3 regions of the Brevibacillus sp. AY1 genome follow, and region 1 is predicted to be linked to each of the others. Evidence: riboswitches for the same ligand, from Rfam matches in the RefSeq annotation. Region 1 holds a riboswitch; each other region holds the start of a gene.
The links. A riboswitch is a leader RNA that binds a small molecule or an ion and turns the genes downstream of it on or off. The one in region 1 is predicted to bind lysine.

Region 1 (6,589 bases):
CCGATCACGTTCATGTTCGGACGGTAAGGAATTTTGAATTCTTCCTTGTACGGAGTGCTGTCAGGGCTGTCCTGGCGAGTAATAATCAGGTGAATCAACTTTTCGGCCATGATCAGTTTCCTCCTCTCTTACTTCTTCTTGTCAGACGTATAGTCACGCTTACGTGGTTCAATCAGCGAAACGTCGATGTCTTCATAGTAGATCTCTGGTGCGGTTGTCGCAGGGTCGTATTTCGCCATTGTCGTTTTCATGAAACGCTCGTCATCGCGTTCAGGAAAATCTGGTTTGTAGTGCGCACCACGGCTCTCGTCACGCTTCAGAGCACCAATGGTGATGGCACGTGCCAGAACCAGCATGTTCCACAGATGGCGTGTGAAGGAAGCACCGGAGTTGCTCCATATGTTCGTATCGTTGATGTTGATGTTTTTGTAACGCTCCATCAATTCTACGATCTTGTCGTCTGTTTTTTGCAGACGATCGTTGTAACGAACAACGGTCACGTTATCCGTCATCCACTCACCCAGCTCCTTGTGGATCAGGTAAGCATTCTCGGTACCGTTCATTTTCAGGATGTTGTCGTACTTCTCTTGCTCTTTCTTGGTGAAGCCATCATAGAGCGCAGAGGAGAGATCATCCGAAGATTGTTCCAGACCGTTCATGTACTCGATTGCTTTTGGACCTGCTACCATACCGCCGTAGATAGCGGAGAGCAAGGAGTTCGCACCCAGACGGTTGGCACCGTGCTGCGAGTAATCGCACTCACCGGCAGCAAACAAGCCAGGGATATTGGTCATTTGGTTGTAGTCTACCCACATGCCGCCCATTGAGTAGTGAACAGCCGGGAAGATTTTCATTGGAACTTTACGTGGGTCATCCCCAACGAATTTTTCGTAAATCTCGATAATACCGCCCAATTTAACATCCAGCTCTTTTGGATCTTTGTGGGACAGGTCGAGATAGACCATGTTTTCCCCGTTGATACCCAGCTTCATGTCTACGCAGACGTGGAAAATCTCACGCGTTGCGATGTCGCGAGGTACGAGGTTTCCGTATGCCGGATATTTTTCTTCGAGGAAGTACCAAGGCTTACCATCTTTATAGGTCCAAATACGTCCACCTTCACCACGCGCAGACTCGGACATCAGACGAAGCTTGTCGTCACCCGGGATTGCGGTAGGGTGAATTTGGATCATTTCACCATTTGCATAAATAACACCTTGCTGGTAAGCGATCGAAGCAGCTGTACCGGTGTTGATAATGGAGTTGGTCGATTTACCGAAGATGATACCAGGGCCACCTGTTGCCAGGATGACTGCATCCGCACGGAAGGATTCAATTTCACCGGAACGCAGGTTTTGAGCAGTAATACCGCGACAGGTTCCAGAATCATCGAGTACCGCACCGAGGAAATCCCAATATTCATACTTGGTTACAAGACCTTCCGCTTCATAGCGGCGTACTTGTTCGTCCAAAGCGTAGAGCAATTGTTGTCCGGTCGTTGCACCAGCAAACGCCGTACGGTGATGCTTGGTTCCCCCAAAACGACGGAAGTCCAAAAGACCTTCAGGTGTACGGTTGAACATAACGCCCATACGGTCCAGCATGTAGATGATTCCAGGTGCTGCGTCTGCCATTGCTTTTACAGGCGGTTGGTTCGCCAAGAAGTCGCCACCGTACACGGTATCATCAAAGTGTTCCCAGGTGGAGTCGCCTTCTCCTTTTGTATTAACCGCACCGTTGATACCGCCCTGTGCGCAAACGGAGTGAGAGCGCTTTACTGGAACCAGAGAGAACAGTTGGACGGGAACGCCTTTTTCTGCTGCTTTGATGGTAGCCATCAAGCCGGCCAGACCACCACCGACAATGATCAGTTTACCTTTTGCCATGACTTTGTCCTCCTATCCCTATGAAATAAACGCCGACATCGCGCGCAAGCCGATGAACGTTACGATTACGAATACTGCCATTGTAAAGTATGTTGCAATCCGTTGGGAACGAGGTCCAACGGTGATTCCCCAGTGTACGAGGAACGACCAGATTCCGTTCGAGAAGTGGAAGGTCGTGCTTACAATCCCGATCGCGTAGAACACGATCATAGCAGGATTGCTAAGTATGTCAGCCATCATGTCAAAATTCACTTCTGCTCCCAGCGCTTTTTGGATGCGCGTTTCCCACACGTGCCAAACGATGAAGATAAGCGTAATGATACCTGTCAACCGTTGCCACAGGAACAATTGGTTCCGGAGGTAGCCGAAGTTCCCTACATTTTGTTTCGCTTGGAAAGCAATGTAAAGACCGTAGACCGCATGGAACAGGATCGGGATGTAAATGAGAACAAATTCAAGAACCAGAAGAAACGGAACGTTTTCAATGAGGCCTACAGCCGTATTGAATTCTTCTGGTCCACGGGTTGCTTGATAGTTTGCCGTCAGGTGGAACAGCAAGAACAGCCCGATGGGAAACAAACCTAAGAGAGAGTGAAGCTTGTGACTGAGAAAGCTATGGCCTTTCGCCATACAATGGTCCCCCTTTCAATGTATCTAACGCTCTTTTACTAGATCCTTCTCTCATATCCTAACCCATTGCCTTATCCGTTAGACATGACGGGACGCCCGTCACACTCTTTGTCCTGAATTGACAAAATGTGTCGGAATACGAAAAAAAGAATGGCAAAACATTGACCAAAACAATTGTACTCCTGTCTGTTGGGAGCGTCAAGACAATGAATAGACTAAATCCATTGATAGAACAAACGATTTGAAATCCTGTCCTTTTTCTCTATGAATGTGTCATGAACCACGCATGACCCTCATAATCTAGTACAGACAGGAGGGAAGTAGAGTGAAAGAAACCGATCAACTGGCAGCCTTGTTTCCTGCTCCGTCCATCGCCCACGCGGAAAGGATGAACATGCCCTATCTTGGCTATCTTTTGCTGCGCGAAACTTTGACCCAAACCCTTCTTGGAGAAAGCGAAAGTCCGATTCTCTACTGGATGGGAAAGAACATGGGACGAAAGATTCCGATCCAATCGGCCAATGGAATCATCCTGCCCTTCATTAGACTGGGACTGGGGCAGCTCGACCTGCTGGAGGAATCTCCGCAATATATCAGCTACAGCCTCACCCACACGATCTACCCTCATCTGTCCACAGAACGTCTCAGCCGCTCCCTCTCATTGGAATGCGGAGTGATCGCCGGAGCAATCGAGCAATGGCTGGGCAAGGAGACAGTGGTACAAATGGAAGTCGAGGAGCAGGGGAGCAAAAGCTTGGTCATTCGCGCGTGCTTCTAGCTGCTTATGACTTGAAAAAACCCCCTCTTCCACAATAAAGAGGGGGGAGGTTTCTACAAGCCGTATACGACAGCCGTTTGTTCGACATCCAGTCCGTATGCCGTATGTAAGCTGCGCACGGCCAGGTCAGTCAAATCTGCAGGTATGACACAAGATACCTTGATATCGGAAGTAGATACCATCTTGATCGTAATTTGCTGTTCGGCAAGCACGCGGAACATTTCTGCAGCAACGCCGGGATTGTTCACCATTCCAGCGCCTACGATCGATACTTTGGTCAAGCCTTCCTCGTGATCTATCTTATCAAAGCCAAGCATTTCCCGATTCTTAGCCAGCGTATCCAGCGCATGCTTCAAATCGCCGGACGCCACCGTAAAGGATATATTGGTCACATCCGCATCATAGGAGCTTTGGATAATGATGTCTACGTTAACCTGATGATCAGCCAGCGTATTGAAGAGGCGAGAGAGCGTTCCAACCTTCGCCGGCATGCCAACTACCGTGATCTTCGCCACCTCTTCATCATGCGCTACACCACTAACTACTCTTCCTGTTTCCATTTGGGGAGCCTCCTCTACGAACGTTCCTTCTTCCGATGTAAAGCTGGAGCGGACGACCAGTTTTACCTTGTACTTTTTGGCTGCCTCGACCGAACGAGGGTGGAGGACACCAGCCCCCAGATTCGCCAGCTCAAGCATCTCGTCATAGGAGATGCGATCCAGCTTGCGTGCAGCGGGAACTACACGCGGATCAGCCGTGTAGACCCCCGATACATCTGTAAAGATCTCGCATCTGTCAGCCTTTAGGCTTGCCGCCAAAGTCACGGCAGAGGTATCCGATCCGCCACGTCCCAGGGTGGTAATTTCGCCTTCGTCGCTGATACCTTGAAAACCTGCTACGATGACGACGCGACCACGGCTCAATTCCGCACGAATGCGCGTCGGGTCAATTTCCTTGATCCTAGCACGGCTGTGAATGGCTTCCGTCGTGATCCCGGCTTGCCAGCCAGTCAACGAAATAGCGTCGTAGCCTTTTTGGTGCAAGGCCATAGAGAGCAGGGCAATCGATACCTGTTCCCCTGTGCTCAGGAGCATATCCATTTCTCTTTCTGAGGGATAGGGCGTAATCTCCTTGGCCATATCGACCAGCACGTCCGTCGATTTGCCCATCGCGGACAATATGATCACCATGTCGTGACCTTCTTCTTTATTTGCGATAATCCGATCAGCAACTCGCAAAATTCGCTCAATGGTACCTACAGAAGTACCACCATATTTCTGCACGATCAATCCCACGGCACTTCTCTCCTTTTTCTCGTATCCATATCCATATCGTTCTCTATTTTTTATCTGTGTTTTCTATATAAAATGTACAAAAAAGACACCAACAAGGAATCTCACCTGTCGCTGTCTATGATTTCGACATACCGGCTCCTCCTTCCCAATACACGCGGACAGTAAAGGATGACCATCGGAATATATCCCGTCATCACTCACACTGACACACCGTGAGATAGCTCTCCATCCAGCAACCGGACATTGCCTGGATGACAGTCCTGTGTTTATTCAACACAAGCCCAGCATGAAAAGCAGCGGGTCGCTCTTCACACTTCGGCGAATTCCCCTTTCCCATACCCTTCACAGACACCCGATCTCAGGGAGGTACTCTTGGTTTTCGCGCCTCTACCTCACTCCTTTGGGGAAGTGAGGCCAACTATTCTGTTTGAATGGGATTATATCATGGAGCTTGTAGCAGTTCAATTCCTTTTTATTCTGGATTATGTTTCCAGCTTTCTCAGATGAGCAATGATCTCTCGTGCCAGCTTATCTCCGAACCCTAATTGGCGGAAGTCTTCGACGCTAGCCTCGCGCATTTTTTTCAACGAGCCAAAATGCGTAAATAACTGTTTGCGTCTCTTTTCGCCAATGCCCGGAATCTCGTCCAGCTGGGAGGACAGCATCGTCTTGGAACGCGATTGCCGGTGAAAGGTAATCGCAAACCGGTGCACCTCATCCTGGATTCGCTGCAGCAAGTAAAATTCATAGCTGTCCCGTCTAAGCTCCACCGTTTCAGGCGGATCACCATACATCAGCTCGGCTGTTCGGTGCTTGTCATCCTTCGCCAAGCCACAAACAGGAATGTACAGACCCAATTCGTTTTCCAGCACATCCATCGCTGCGCTAATTTGACCTTTTCCCCCATCGATCACGATCAGATCAGGCATTTCCTGGTTTTCCTTGAGCAGGCGCGTGTATCGGCGGCGGATCACTTCACGCATGGATCCGTAATCATCGGGGCCTTCGACGGTCTTGATCTTGAACTTGCGATATTCCTTCTTGTCCGGGCGGCCATTCGTAAACACAACCATCGCGGAAACAGGCTCTGTCCCTTGAATATTCGAGTTGTCAAACGCTTCGATCCGATGTGGGGTCCCGATCCCGAGAATATGCCCCAGATTGTGAACAGCTTGGATAGTCCGGGCATCGTCTTTGGACATCAGCGCAAATTTTTCCTGTAGAGCTATACGTGCGTTTTCACTCGCCATCTGCACCAGCTCGCGTTTTTTACCGCGCTTGGGAGCATGGACTTTCACACCTAGCCACTCTGCCAGAAGATCGGGATCGCTGGTCTCGGGCAATAATATCTCCTTGGGCAGAACATTTTGCTTGTCATAGTAAAATTGGCTCACATATGACATAAAATCTTCTGCCTCATCGCCATAATAGGGGAACGAGGTCGTCTGACGCTCAATCATTTTCCCTTTCCTCATATAGAAGATCTGAATGCACATCCAGCCTTTATCCACTGCATAGCCGATAATATCGCGATCGACCGTATCAGCCATCGTGATCTTCTGTTTTTCCATCACGGCTTCGATGCTCTTGATCTGGTCGCGGTATTCCTTCGCCCGCTCAAAATCCATGTTCTCCGATGCGTGAAGCATTTTTTCCGTCAGCTGCTTTTTCATCTCTTCATGTCCGCCGTCAAGAAAACGGCTGATCTCGTCGACCAGACGCTGATTTTCCTCTTGAGAAACGTCGTACACACAGGGCGCCAGACACTGCCCCAGATGATAATAGAGACATACCTGCTTCGGCATCGTTTTGCACTTGCGCAAAGGATACAGGCGATCCAGCAATTTTTTGACTTCCCCTGCATCCCCAGCGTTGGGATAGGGTCCAAAGTAACGCGCCTTGTCCTTTAATACCTTGCGCGTAATCTCCAAACGAGGTTGCTTTTCATTCGTGATCTTGATGTATGGGTACGTTTTATCGTCCTTAAGCATCACATTGTA
Region 2 (6,589 bases), on a different contig from region 1:
TGAATGATTTGTTTGACGAACACGTGGATTTTCGGTTGCATGACAGCCATCCCATTCTATCTGATTTCGAAGTACGCTCCCAAAGGGGGAATGAGCCAATTGGTACGGTAAGTGGAATTATCGAATGGAGGTGTAACCAAGGAATGCTTGCAAGCGCTTGGAATAATGCTCGGACACGCTTAGCTCCTCTCCGCAAAAATGGCACGAAATGACCGTCTCGTCTTCCGTTTGGTTCATCTTTTGACAGGCAGAGCAAAAAACCTGCCTGGTGTGCGGCCCGAAACCGTGACATTCCATCTCTTGTTCGGAAAATCCGGCGTCCTCTGCCAGTTGCCTCAAGGGCTCCAAAAGAGGCCATGAGACAAGCAGATAGAGGTAGGTACCGATCCATTGGCTGGAGAGCAGTGCGGACAATTCAGGCTGGTGCAAGCTTTCCAACGTGACAGGATGAACTTCCACTGGGAGGCTGCTTGCCGCAAGCTCGTTTCTGAGATCATGAGAAGCAGACTCACCTGTCTCATCCATCAAGAGCAGGTATCGCTGTTTTTGCATGCTTTACCCCCTCTCTTTTTGCAGCTCATATTCCAAATACTGAATGACTTGTTGCTTGTACAGCTTCATCCCTTTATATTCTGCAATAAACGCGGGCAGCTCTACCAGAACATGGTACAGCTGTTCCAGATAGGCCCGGTTTTGAGCCAGTTCATGTAAGGTGATCAAGTAGCTGTGGATCGTAAAGAGAACAGCGTGGCTTCGTGGCAAACGGAAGAGCTTTTGTACCTCTACACGCAAGTACACCGTCTCTCCGGCATTTTCTGCTGTGACCTGTTTGCGCATTTGTCCCCACTGGTGAAAGGTTTCGAGGGAAGCATCCAGCCTTTTGCCTGCATTAAGCGACCAGTTTCTTCGGACCCAGGGTTGGCCAACCTCCAGCTTCATGATAAAGTTGCGAATTTTCTCATCTAGGTTCCCATTTGCGAATCCAGGAATCGGACTGTGAATCTCTACGAAATTCATCCCCAGATTGAATTCGAGCGACCAGTTGGCTGGAAAACAAAGCTGGCCTGCATCCAGAAATAAATCACCGTCTCGCTGTCCCATCAGAATCAAATCCTCCTGCACATGGCGGCCAACGAAATCGAGTGGCTCCCAGGGAAGCGTCGAAACATCTCCGAAGACGAATTGCTGCGTTTCATTGAGCTTGTGGTTGGAAAACGTCCAGGAATTTCCCTCTTTCGTTAAGGAAAAGTCCTCCGGATAGGTTTCATGCAGATGATGCAGCACAAGGCTTGCGATTTCCCATTGTGCAGGTATCGTATGGGGGAGTGACTGATAGCAGCGGTTGGGATGATTGGCTAGCAGCGACCGCTTGAGTGTCATTTCCTCCAGGTATTCCGGCGTAACCTCGATGGCAATCGGTGGATCGAGAAGCACCGAATTGTTGGAGTAGCGATACGTATCGCTATTGAAGGGGTAAGGAAAACGGGATAGTTGGTCGGACATGGAGTGGAGGGTACCTCCTTTCGTTTTCAGATTATTCTACCATTTTATTATAACGAAAGAATCCGTGTGTTTGTACTCTTTTCGAAGAAACCTCATACATATTGTATGTTTCGTAAAATGTTTTTCTTGTGAATATGCTTTCCAAAACCTTCCGTTATTGACGGTTCTCCCGATAGATAGTATACTGATAAACAAATTTAATAAGACCTCACTTTCTACAGTGAGGTAGAGGCGCGATATTTAACAGTCCGTAGTGGAGTTCGAGAAAACGATGAGGCTAGGGAGAAGGAAATGTCGCCGAAGCTTGTAATATGCTCGGTATTACTTGCTGGGTCTGCAGTTAAGAGCTGCAGGACTGTCTCAATAAATTCCCCGATTTATTGAGTTGAGCTATCTCATTTGGGTTAAAGGGAGGTTTATGGGAAGACTATATAAATAGTGCGGCCAGAGACTTTCTCAGGTCGCTTTTTTGCGTTTTTCTCTAAGAATGTGTTGATCTTAGTAGCGTCATCCTACCATCATCAGAAAAATCAAAAGGAGAGAACAATCTTGAAAAAACTATCATCATTTCTCGCTATCTTTCTATCAGCAATGATCCTATTAACCGGGTGCGGTACAAGCTCGAGCAGCAGCCCAGCAGAGGCGCCTGCAGCTGCAAGCGATTCGACTTTTAAAGTAGGTCTTGAAGCAGGTTATGCGCCATTCAACTGGACGCAAATGGACGATTCCAATGGTGCCGTAAAAATCGACGGCAGCTCCGAATTTGCGGGTGGCTACGATGTAGAAATCGCGAAGAGAATTGCAGAAAGCTTGGGTAAAGAGTTGGTCATCGTGAAAACAGAATGGGATGGTCTGGTTCCAGCTTTAACCTCTGGCAAAATCGATGCCATCATCGCAGGCATGTCTCCAACTGCTGAGCGTAAAGAGACCATTGATTTCTCCGACAATTACTACAAATCCAACCTCGTGATGGTTGTGAAAAAAGGCAGTAAATATGAAGGTGCGACTTCGATCCAAGATTTTAAAGGAGCAAAAGTAACGGCACAATTAAATACCTTCCACTATTCCGTGATTCCCCAAATTGAAGGTGTGGAACAGCAACCGGCACTGGACAACTTCCCTGCGATGCGCGTTGCTCTGGAATCTGGCGTAATTGATGGATACGTTTCTGAGCGTCCTGAAGCGGTGAGTGCGGCAGCAGCGAATCCGAACTTTGTGATGGTGGAATTCAAAGACGGCTTCCAGACCTCCGAAGATGATACGGCAATCGCGGTAGGTGTGCAAAAGGGCAGCGAATTGACTCAAAAAATCAATGAAGCACTGACTGGCATCTCTGAAGATGAGCGTACCCAGATTATGGATGAAGCTATCAAGAATCAGCCAGCAGCACAATAACAGAGTCGAGAAACCGGCTGCATGCACGTGCAGTCGGTTTTAACTGATCCTGAGAGCCTCCCAGGCAGACAGTAGCATAGAAAAGGAAGATGAAATGGAGGACAAACATGAGCTTCGAGTGGATTGTCAGAATACTTTCTGAAAACTGGCCCATGTTCCTGCGCGGAGCGGGGACCACACTGTATATCGCTTTGATCGGTACTATATTGGGGGCAGTGATCGGGCTATTGGCTGGGGTGATCCGCACGATTCCACTTCCGGAACGTGGAGCCAAACGAATCGGTCTGAAAGTGATAAATGCCCTATTCTCCACTTATATTGAATTTTTCCGGGGAACACCGATGATCGTGCAGGCGATGGTGATCTATTATGGTTCTGCTTTAGCCTTTGGCATGGATATCGATCGGTTGTTTGCCGCTGTCTTTATCGTGTCCATCAATACAGGAGCCTATATGGCAGAGATCGTTCGCGGCGGCATTGTTTCCGTTGATAAAGGCCAATACGAAGCCGCTCAAGCGATTGGGATGAACCATCTGCAAACGATGTTTCACGTTGTCTTGCCGCAGGTCATTCGCAATATCCTGCCAGCAACGGGGAATCAATTCGTCATCAATATCAAGGATACGTCCGTACTGAACGTGATTTCCGTAACGGAGCTGTATTTCACTACAAAATCGATCTCGGGGAACAACTTCCGGTATTTTGAAACGTTCTTTGTGGCTTGCGCGATTTACTTAATCATGACGGTGATCGTCTCCAGAGTACTTCGTTATCTGGAACGAAAGCTGGATGGACCAGAGAATTACACGATGACGGACAAGCAACTTGAAGCACGATAATGGGGGAAGGAGGAGTGATCATGGACACCATCATTGATATTCAGCATTTGAACAAGTCTTATGGAACCCATCAGGTACTCCGGGACATCAATTTTTCCGTGAACAAAGGGGAAGTCGTCACGATTATCGGATCCTCGGGGTCTGGGAAATCTACCCTTCTTCGCTGCATCAATCTCTTGGAAAAACCAAGTGGCGGTCAAATCATCTATCGTGGCGATAACATTTTGGACGAGAAGCATGATGTTTTTGCTTACCGCAGACATCTGGGTATGGTGTTTCAGCAGTTTAACCTGTTCAATAACCACAATGTCTTGAATAACTGCGTGGTGGGACAAGTAAAAGTGTTGAAGCGATCCAGGGAAGAGGCAGAGAAGGTAGCGATGAAGTATTTGCAGGTCGTCGGGATGGACAAATACATCAACGCCAAACCGAAACAGCTATCTGGCGGACAAAAGCAGCGGGTGGCTATTGCCAGGGCGCTGTCCATGGACCCGGATGTACTGCTGTTTGATGAACCAACGTCTGCGCTCGACCCGGAAATGGTCGGTGAAGTGCTGAAGGTCATGAAGGAGCTCGCCGGATCAGGTCTCACCATGCTGATTGTTACGCATGAGATGGAGTTTGCGAAGGATGTCTCTGATCGTGTCGTGTTTATGGACAAAGGCGTCATTGCAGAAGAGGGAAGTCCAGATCAGATATTCAATCATCCGACGCAGGAACGGACGAGAGAGTTCTTGGCGCGTACGTTGAAACAGGCGTAGTGCTGCAAAGCAGATATACACATGCAAAGGGCTTGGCATTGCGCGGCCAGATTGCGAGTACGTCAGATAAACGCAGGATTTTGCGTGTGTCTGGCGTTTTTTTTGTGGCCATTTCGCTACAAAGAATCCAGCAAAATACGGATGCAGTCATTCGTACATACGGCGGTACCAGGCTTTGTGGACCGGTCATTCAACCGGATAAGCCCCGATTTGATATACTGTACGATTTGTGTTCGGCTCCAGCCTACAAGCTGCCCGGCAAGCAGCTTATCCATGCGATAGCGAATGTCAGCGTGTTCGATGAAGATCTTCACTTCCTTGATCCCGCTCGTCTGACAGTCTATGATGTTGATGGACTCTGGACCCGTCGTCTCGATGGGTAGCTCTTCTTCCAGCACACGGGCATGTTCCCGGAACGACTTGTATATGGCCAGTTTTTTGTTCCACGTATGTCCTCTCACATTTGTAGATGAAGAAGCGGTATACGTTTTTTTCGTTAGAATTGTGACGACGAATGTCTGTATCCGTAAGCAGCGTCCAATAAAGCTCGATGGTATGCATGTCCTTCACCTCACGAGAAGATAAAGGAACGCGAAGGCCTATTTGAATGTATTGCAGGGTGAACCAAGAAGAAGACTCACCCAAAGGGCGAATCTCCGGAGCGAATCTCCGGGTCTTTTTCTGCTTGTCGCTTGATCTCAAGTAAAGTTCCGGCGGATCGTTTCCAAAAAAGTCTGGACCGCAGGAGCCATATACCGATTTTTCATATACGCCAAATAAATGGTTCGATCCAATGCAGGGGAAGCAATCGTTTTTCGAACAATGGAAGCATCGGTCAATTCAGACACATAATTTTCGGGGATGATGGTAATTCCCAGATTTTCTCTCACTAATGTCAAAGCCGTTTCAAAACGCTCAATTTCAAATTTGATCCTCGGAGTCACGTGTTCGAGTGAAAAGGCGCGTAAAATATCTTCTCTGGTCTGAAACCCTTCCGTACTAATGATGAAGGGTTCACCTTCCAGTTCCACGATTCGAATAGATTCCTTTTTTGCCAGTGGGTGATCTCTGTGCATCACCAGGATTAATTTTTCATCGTATAAAGGGATGGACTCGATATCGTCTTCATGGATGGACTGGTTTGTTATGAGCAGGTGAGTTTGATACTTTCGGAGTGATTCCTTCACGGCTTTTCCGCTCAGCACTTCAATCAGCTTGATGTTTATGGAAGGAAAACGCCCCTGATACTCCCGGATTACTTTGGGAATCCAATGCTTTACAGACTCGATAATGCCAATGATCAGCTCACCGCTGCCAATCTGCTTTACCTCTTCCATCTCTTTTTTCAACATGTTCATCTGAGAGAGAAGCAGTACGGATTTCTTGTATAAAATTTTACCAGCGTCAGTCAGTTCGACCTTTCTGGTATTTCTTTCTAGTAACGGTGAGCCGATCTCTTGTTCCAGATTTTTGATCGCATTGCTTAATGAGGGCTGCGAAATATGCAGTTTTTGTGCGGCTTTGGAGTAGCTCAACAGATCGGAGACCGTCACAAAATAATGCAATTGCTTGATGTCCAAGAGAATCACCCACCTTTATTTATAGCATGAAGCTATTAATTTATTTAAATTATATATTAGAATTAATAAATTTGTCAGTATATAATCAAAAAACAAAATCACCTTCAGAAGGTTCAGAAAGGATGAAAAAGTTGCCAACACAAGTTTCAGCTGATGTATGGACCGGTCGAACTGATCATACGGAAAGAAGAAGCAGCTTTCGTTATCATCAGATAGTAGAATCGATGGATTTGGCTCAATTGCAGACTTCCAAGGAGCAAATATGTGCCATTATCGGGTTTGAATGTGACGAGGGAGTGAGACGTAATCAAGGGAGACTCGGTGCAGCTAAAGCTCCGAACGCTATGAGGCAAGCGCTTGCAAGCCTTCCCTGGAAACAGTCAGAAGGAAAGCGTGTCCTCGATGTGGGGAATATTCGTTGTGAAAAGGAAGCACTCGAAGAAGCTCAAGAAGAGCTGGGTCAGGCAGTCTCGGATCTCCTTGCCAAATCGGTGACCCCGATCATTTTGGG
Region 3 (6,589 bases), on a different contig from region 1:
AATGAGCATCTGCAACCAAGAAAGGGAGATGAGGATATTTTATTCTGGCAGATTCAATCATTTCACTCGAATAATCCATCCCGGTTACTGTGGCACCAGCCTTTTCGAGTTGGGCAGTGAGATCTCCTGTACCGCAGCCTAGGTCTAGAATGCGTTCGCCTGAAACAGGTTGTAGCCATTCGATTAAACCTCTGCCATAATAGGAGACAAAGTTCATTTTTTCATCGTACAATTCTGCGTTCCATTGATTCGCTTGACTCATCAAAACCCCTCCTTACCCCTGTTTTACCAGTCCGATAGACTATAAGTCAAATCTATATAAATTATAAAACAAATAGTTTTTACCTATCGAAATAGAGGTTAGACATACGTTTCTATTTTTGCTAAACGACAGGAAAACAAGCATTTTTGTCGAATAAGAACGAAATGAAGTTTGCCATACAGAAAGTGAGAGGAAGAACGTGAAGAAATGGCTCGCATCCGTGCTTCTGGTATGTCTGGTGACAGGCAGTTTTTACTCAGAAGCCTCTGTTTCTCCTGCCTTTGGAGCGACAAAAGCCGTGAAACGGGACAGTCAGACTACCAAACATCAAAAGCCAGTTCACGAATTGATTGTATTCAATGATTATCAGGTAGCGGGATTGAGTGAAGAAGGCTGGAATTGGGTAAGAAATGACGAGTTTATTCTACCGCCCGACACGCCACTCGATATTGATTTGATCCAAACGACCTTCGGCAGCGGCACAAATATGAATAAAAAAGAGGTTTATCTCGATGGCGTTCTGATGCCGGAATTTTCATCTGTGACAGCTGACAATCAGACCTCATTTCGATGGGAGGTTCCGCGTTTTACGATTCCAGCTGCTCAGTTGTCAGCAGGAGTACATACACTGAGCTTTGTTGTTTCGGATGCAGTCGATACGAAAAGTACGGTACATGTGCGATTCCGTGTCGAGGCGTATAATTTTCCGTTTATTTATCCGGGAGAGCAGGCAGCAGGCGCAAGCATTCCCACCGGTGCAACGGAATCCCTCTTTGGGCAGTACGGCTCCAAGGTGTATACCAGCAACAAATCTGGAACATGGAAACTTGTGAAGAAAAGCTCCAATAGTGAAGTCAATCATTTCACAGGGCAGGTTTTTTCTACGGGAGTGTTACTAGCCGGTGATTACGAACTGACTTTTATACCTGATGATGCGAATTTGTCTCCTTGGCAGATTACGATTCAGGTAGGGCTTCCGTCCCTATACCTTGGAACAGATTCGAATGGTCAGAAGTTATCTGATCGCCAAAAAATCTCAGCTGAATCAGTGCCGGGAACGATTCAGCTGTTTTCATCCGCCTCAGGTCGATGGTGGGTGGATGGTACAGGGCAGACTCTTTCAGGTTCCCAACACATTGATGTGGCGATTCCAGAAAGTCTGAAGGGCATGACCATCTCCGTCACATTCGAACCAGATCAAGATGAGGGAACAGAGCGAGCGTCGAGAAGTGCGACATCCATCCAAATCCAAATACCTGGAGATTCTCAGAGCTGTGATGTGAGCTCAGCGAGAACTACATTGGATGTCCTGGTCCAGAACAATAAATCCTCTTCTTTGCAGGAGGAGCGATCGAATCTGTACTCATCGGATGCAACCGTAAAAATTTATCAAAATCCGATTCATAAGGTATGGGTAGCTACGGCATCGGATCATTTCAGGTTTGGCTCTGGATCAGCAGAAGAAGGGCCTGGAGTTTGGGCGGTGAATAATGTGGTCGTAGACACCTCCTACCTCAACGGGGATCATACAGGTCTGGAATTATCCCGCTACAAAACGGGACGCCATAAAATTAATTACTACAGCAAAGCAAATCCTGAATTGTCTTGGTGTGGCTACATCGAAATTATTGAAGACACGCCACCGACCGCATCTACCCAATCCTGTGAGGTTGGGGACAAGGGGACAGTTCCTACACTAACCCCGATGAAGCTGCGTACGAAGGATGGCAAGGAGTACGCAAATGGTGACAAAATGGTTGTCAACTCTCCTGATGAATTGGAAGAGCTGCAGCTATCGGCCACACATGTAATCAACAAGGGCTTGAAAAAAATCAGGCGGGATAAAGGCAAGAAAGACAACAGATTTCTTTACATCACCAATCTGCAATGGGAGTATGGTGCCGTACCGTATGGGGCGATGTTTGACTTCGGTGACGGTGAGATTTCTGCCAAAAACGAATTAGTGGTGAAGTATAATGGGGAAGTCATCAAAGCGTATAAACCGCGCAAATCAGAGGACTATGAACCGGGCGGATACGATTCCCTTGATCTGGGCAGATTGATTGAACAAGATGGACGAACAGGCGAATATACAGTAGAGGTTGAGAACACCTTAACGTACCGCACGTGCATAATTGTGGAAAGATACAGCGCATATAAAAAGAAAATCGACGATGAAAAAATCGTCCAAAGACTGGTATTCACCGTAGAAGTAAAATAAAGGATAGCGCATGTAAGACCCTTGCTGACGGCGAGGGTCTTACGTGTACCTGGAGGTCATTCGATGACAGAGGAGCAAATAATTATGCTGAAGTCGTACGGTTTTCATGTGGAAGAGGGCATTGTAAAGCATAGGAAGACGGGAGTCGAAATACAGCTGGAGAAAGTAGAGCAGTATGCCCACGCAGATGACTTGCGACAATTCATCGTAGAGCTACTCAGAAACCAATGCTTGTGGAAACGATCGGAATCATAAGGAAGGAGATTGAGTATCCTCGATGGTACGAGCAAAAATCAGATGATCCTCCCATTTACCATTGATTTGTAAATAGTGTAGGGAAAGACCTTCACGACGAAATCCGTTTTTCTCCAACACGCGAATGGAAGGCAAATTATGAGGCATGACGCCGGCTTGTACACGATGTAATTCAGCCGTATTGAACGCAAAGTCCAGTACAAGACCCACAGCCATCGAAGTGTATCCCTTGCCATTCTGGACTTGATCGAGAAAGTAGCCAAGTGTTGCGTTTTGCCAAGCACCACGCACCACATTGGACAATGCGATTCTTCCGATCAGTTGGTCTGTATCGTTCAGGAAAATGCCAAAAGCATATCCGGTCCCGGCTGCAAAATCACGTTCTGCTTGCGCTAGCTGCTCGGTTTGACCTGTGAGTGTGAGATGTGCAGCAGGACGAATGGGTTCAAACGGCTGCAAGAAATGATGGTTGCGCGTGCGGAGGGAGTGCAGTTCGTATGCATCGCTTACTTGCATAGGACGAAGATAAATGGCTTCTTGGTTACGTATGAGCATGATTGACTCTCCTTGATTATCAGACGTGGACCGAAAGTGTACCACAGAATTCCTTTTGTTGTTAAGGAGATTATTCATAAAAGTCTCATCTTCATGCTCGAGAAAGCTGTTGCCACCTGAAGTTGAATTTGGTAGAGTTAAATGAAATTCAATAGATAAATCTAAATAGAGGTGCGCTGACGAAGAGTACATCTTTTCATCAACTACCATGGGGGTAGGAAAAGACGGAAAGGCTGAAGCGCCGAAGCTTTTGCTACACCCCGTAGATAGCAAGAGCTGGGATTGACGTGAAGAACCAAAATCCTGTCATTGAAGGCATAGGGCCTTTTTTGGAGTGCTATTTACGATTTGCTGGCGAGAAATCAAAAGCAATGAGATAGCATGTGCACTCATTGCTTTTTTACATGCTTTTTAATCAAAAGGAGGATTTTACCCATGAACATGATGAATGCCCATGAAATTATCGCGTTTATTCAGAAAAGCGAAAAGAAAACCCCTGTGAAGCTCTACATAAAAGGAGAACTGGAAGGCATCGATTTTGGTGTGAACTCCAAAGCGTTCATTACGGGAAATACAGGTGTGGTGTTTGGTGAATGGAAAGATCTCGAGCCTGTATTGACTCAGCACGCCGAAAAAATTGAAGACTACGTGGTGGAAAACGATCGCCGCAACTCCGCTATTCCACTTTTGGACATGAAAGGTATTCAAGCACGTATCGAGCCAGGAGCGATCATTCGTGATCAGGTTACCATCGGTAATAATGCCGTCATTATGATGGGCGCATCCATTAACATTGGAGCCGTTATTGGCGAAGGTACCATGATTGATATGAATGCTGTTGTAGGTGGACGTGGAACGATTGGTAAAAACTGCCACGTCGGTGCGGGCGCTGTCATCGCGGGTGTTGTAGAGCCACCATCTGCTACACCGGTAATCATCGAGGATGACGTTTTGATCGGCGCCAATGCGGTGATCCTGGAAGGCGTTCGCGTTGGTACAGGCTCGGTAGTAGCTGCTGGAGCTATCGTCATTGATGATGTACCACCAAACGTGGTAGTAGCGGGAACTCCTGCACGCGTGATCAAGCAAATCGATGACAAAACACGCTCCAAAACCGAAATCATGCAAGAGCTGCGTCAGCTCTAAGGGAGAGTTGACTCATGGACTGGCGTTCGCTCGATGAACAATACATCATCTCAACCTATAAACGCTTGCCGATCGCAATTGCCAAGGGTGAGGGCAACTACCTGTACGACACCACAGGGAAAAGCTATCTAGACCTGTTTACTGGGCTTGCTGTTAACGTGCTTGGTCATTCTCATCCAAAAATTGTGGAGGCGCTCAAAGAACAGGGCACGCAATTCTTGCACATCTCCAATATCTTCCTCAATCAGCCTGCTATCAAACTGGCAAAACGTTTGGTGGACGCGACAATCCCGGGAAAGGTCTTTTTCAGCAACTCGGGAGCGGAGGCGACAGAGGCAGCCATCAAGCTCATCCATAAATGGTCGAAAACCGATGGAGCAGGAAGAGACGGGATTGTCGTCCTGCGCAACAGCTTTCATGGCCGGACGTTGGGGGCGGTTCGCCTCACGCGACAAGCTCATGTGTATCAGGATTTCCCGCAACCTTCCTTTCCTGTCTATGAGCTGGAGGTTGGGGACATAGACGGCTTGCGAGCGATCTGCAAAAACGAGAAGCCTGCTGCTGTTTTGATGGAGCCGGTACTTGGTTCTGGCGGTGTAATTCCGTTATCTGAGGACTTTCTGCGCGACGTAGCCGCAGTCTGTCAGGAAGAAGGCATGTTGCTTGCGATGGACGAGATCCAGACAGGGATGGGGAGAACTGGAAAGCTGTTTGCTTACCAGCACGCAGGCATTACACCAGACCTGATTTTGTTTGCAAAAGGCGTCGGGGGAGGACTTCCTTTGGGGGGCGTGATCGCTGGTCCGAGACTGATGAACCAGTTCAAACCGGGTGACCACGGTACCACCTTTGCTCCTTCGCCACTATCCGCTGCCCTGGGGAACGCGGTCATGGATGAATGGACAGATCCTGCTTTTGCCTCCCATGTGGAGGAAGTGATTGAATACTTGTGGAGCAGCTTGGCCAGCTTGCAGGAGCGCTTGCCAGAGCAGCTGCAGGCATTGCGTGGCAAAGGGATGATGGTGGGAATTCCGCTGAGTGTGTCTCCGGAGGAAGCCAGTCGCTTGCAACAAAATCTTCTGGAGGACGGAATTTTGGTCGATATTACGCAAAAAACGATTGTCCGCCTTCTGCCTCCATTAACCTTGACCAAAGAGGATGTCGATTTCTTCCTTGGTGTTTTCACGCGACATTTGAACGCGATTTCTGCCAAGGAGGCGTAACGGATGAGTACCTCTGCCTTTGTTCAGATCCGGAGGGATTTGCACCAGATTCCCGAGCCGGGTTTTCAGGAGGTCAAGACACAGCGCTACATTCTTGACTATCTGAATAGCCTTCCACAAGAGCGCATGCAGATCAAGACGTGGCGTACCGGAGTTTTGGTTCGTGTGAGCGGGACGAACCCGCAGCGTACGATTGCCTGGCGCACGGACATGGATGGCCTGCCGATTTACGAGGAGACCTCTTATCCGTTCCGCTCCTTGCATGAGGGGTATATGCACGCATGTGGTCACGATATGCACATGGCCATTGCGCTTGGTCTCTTGACCCATTTTGTTCACCATCCGATCTCTGACGACTTGCTGTTCGTTTTTCAGCCGGCGGAAGAAGGGCCTGGTGGAGCAGAGCCGATGATGCAAAGTGAGGAATTCGCCGCTTGGAGACCTGATTGCATCTTTGCCTTGCATATTGCTCCCGAGTATCCAGTAGGGCATATCGCTACCAAACCGGGTATTCTATTCGCCAACACTTCAGAATTGTTCGTTGATCTGCTTGGCAAGGGCGGCCATGCTGCGTTTCCGCACAAGACCAATGACATGGTGGTCGCTGCGAGCCATCTGGTGACACAATTGCAGTCGGTCGTAGCACGCAATATCGATCCACTCGATTCCGCAGTGATTACGATTGGCAAGATCGTGGGCGGCACCAAACAGAACATCATTGCGGAAAAAGGCAGACTCGAAGGAACGATCCGTACGTTCTCGATGGAATCCATGATTCGTGTCAAAGGCCGGATTGAGGCACTCGTAAAAGGCATCGAGGCAGGATTTGAATGTTCTGCGGAAATTGATTACGGATGCGGCTATTGTCAAGTCTATAATGAAGAAAGCTTGACCGAAGCGTTTATGGAATGGGTACAGGATGCTTGT

Region 2: it holds a riboswitch for lysine, as region 1 does, so the genes downstream of both, JZI27_RS23050 (transporter substrate-binding domain-containing protein) here and JZI27_RS11580 (aspartate kinase) in region 1, are expected to answer to the same signal.
Region 3: it holds a riboswitch for lysine, as region 1 does, so the genes downstream of both, dapD (2,3,4,5-tetrahydropyridine-2,6-dicarboxylate N-acetyltransferase) here and JZI27_RS11580 (aspartate kinase) in region 1, are expected to answer to the same signal.

The regions. Positions count from the first base shown of each region.
Region 1 is NZ_JAFLPN010000011.1:79,927-86,515, reverse strand. Features, by position in the region: gene sdhB (succinate dehydrogenase iron-sulfur subunit) at 1-113, opposite strand, end outside; gene sdhA (succinate dehydrogenase flavoprotein subunit) at 129-1,886, opposite strand; gene JZI27_RS11590 (succinate dehydrogenase cytochrome b558 subunit) at 1,905-2,516, opposite strand; gene JZI27_RS11585 (DUF2507 domain-containing protein) at 2,842-3,294, shown strand; gene JZI27_RS11580 (aspartate kinase) at 3,348-4,589, opposite strand; lysine riboswitch at 4,800-4,987, opposite strand; gene uvrC (excinuclease ABC subunit UvrC) at 5,072-6,589, opposite strand, start outside.
Region 2 is NZ_JAFLPN010000055.1:9,592-16,180, forward strand. Features, by position in the region: gene JZI27_RS23035 (PDR/VanB family oxidoreductase) at 1-41, opposite strand, end outside; gene JZI27_RS23040 (dimethylamine monooxygenase subunit DmmA family protein) at 118-552, opposite strand; gene JZI27_RS23045 (heme-dependent oxidative N-demethylase family protein) at 556-1,503, opposite strand; lysine riboswitch at 1,722-1,904, shown strand; gene JZI27_RS23050 (transporter substrate-binding domain-containing protein) at 2,053-2,898, shown strand; gene JZI27_RS23055 (amino acid ABC transporter permease) at 3,006-3,737, shown strand; gene JZI27_RS23060 (amino acid ABC transporter ATP-binding protein) at 3,758-4,498, shown strand; gene JZI27_RS23065 (S4 domain-containing protein) at 4,615-4,896, opposite strand; gene JZI27_RS23070 (LysR family transcriptional regulator) at 5,197-6,078, opposite strand; gene hutG (formimidoylglutamase) at 6,201-6,589, shown strand, end outside.
Region 3 is NZ_JAFLPN010000005.1:34,479-41,067, reverse strand. Features, by position in the region: gene JZI27_RS06985 (class I SAM-dependent methyltransferase) at 1-262, opposite strand, end outside; gene JZI27_RS06980 (hypothetical protein) at 462-2,483, shown strand; gene JZI27_RS06975 (hypothetical protein) at 2,547-2,738, shown strand; gene JZI27_RS06970 (GNAT family N-acetyltransferase) at 2,733-3,293, opposite strand; lysine riboswitch at 3,452-3,641, shown strand; gene dapD (2,3,4,5-tetrahydropyridine-2,6-dicarboxylate N-acetyltransferase) at 3,729-4,439, shown strand; gene JZI27_RS06960 (aspartate aminotransferase family protein) at 4,454-5,662, shown strand; gene JZI27_RS06955 (N-acetyldiaminopimelate deacetylase) at 5,666-6,589, shown strand, end outside.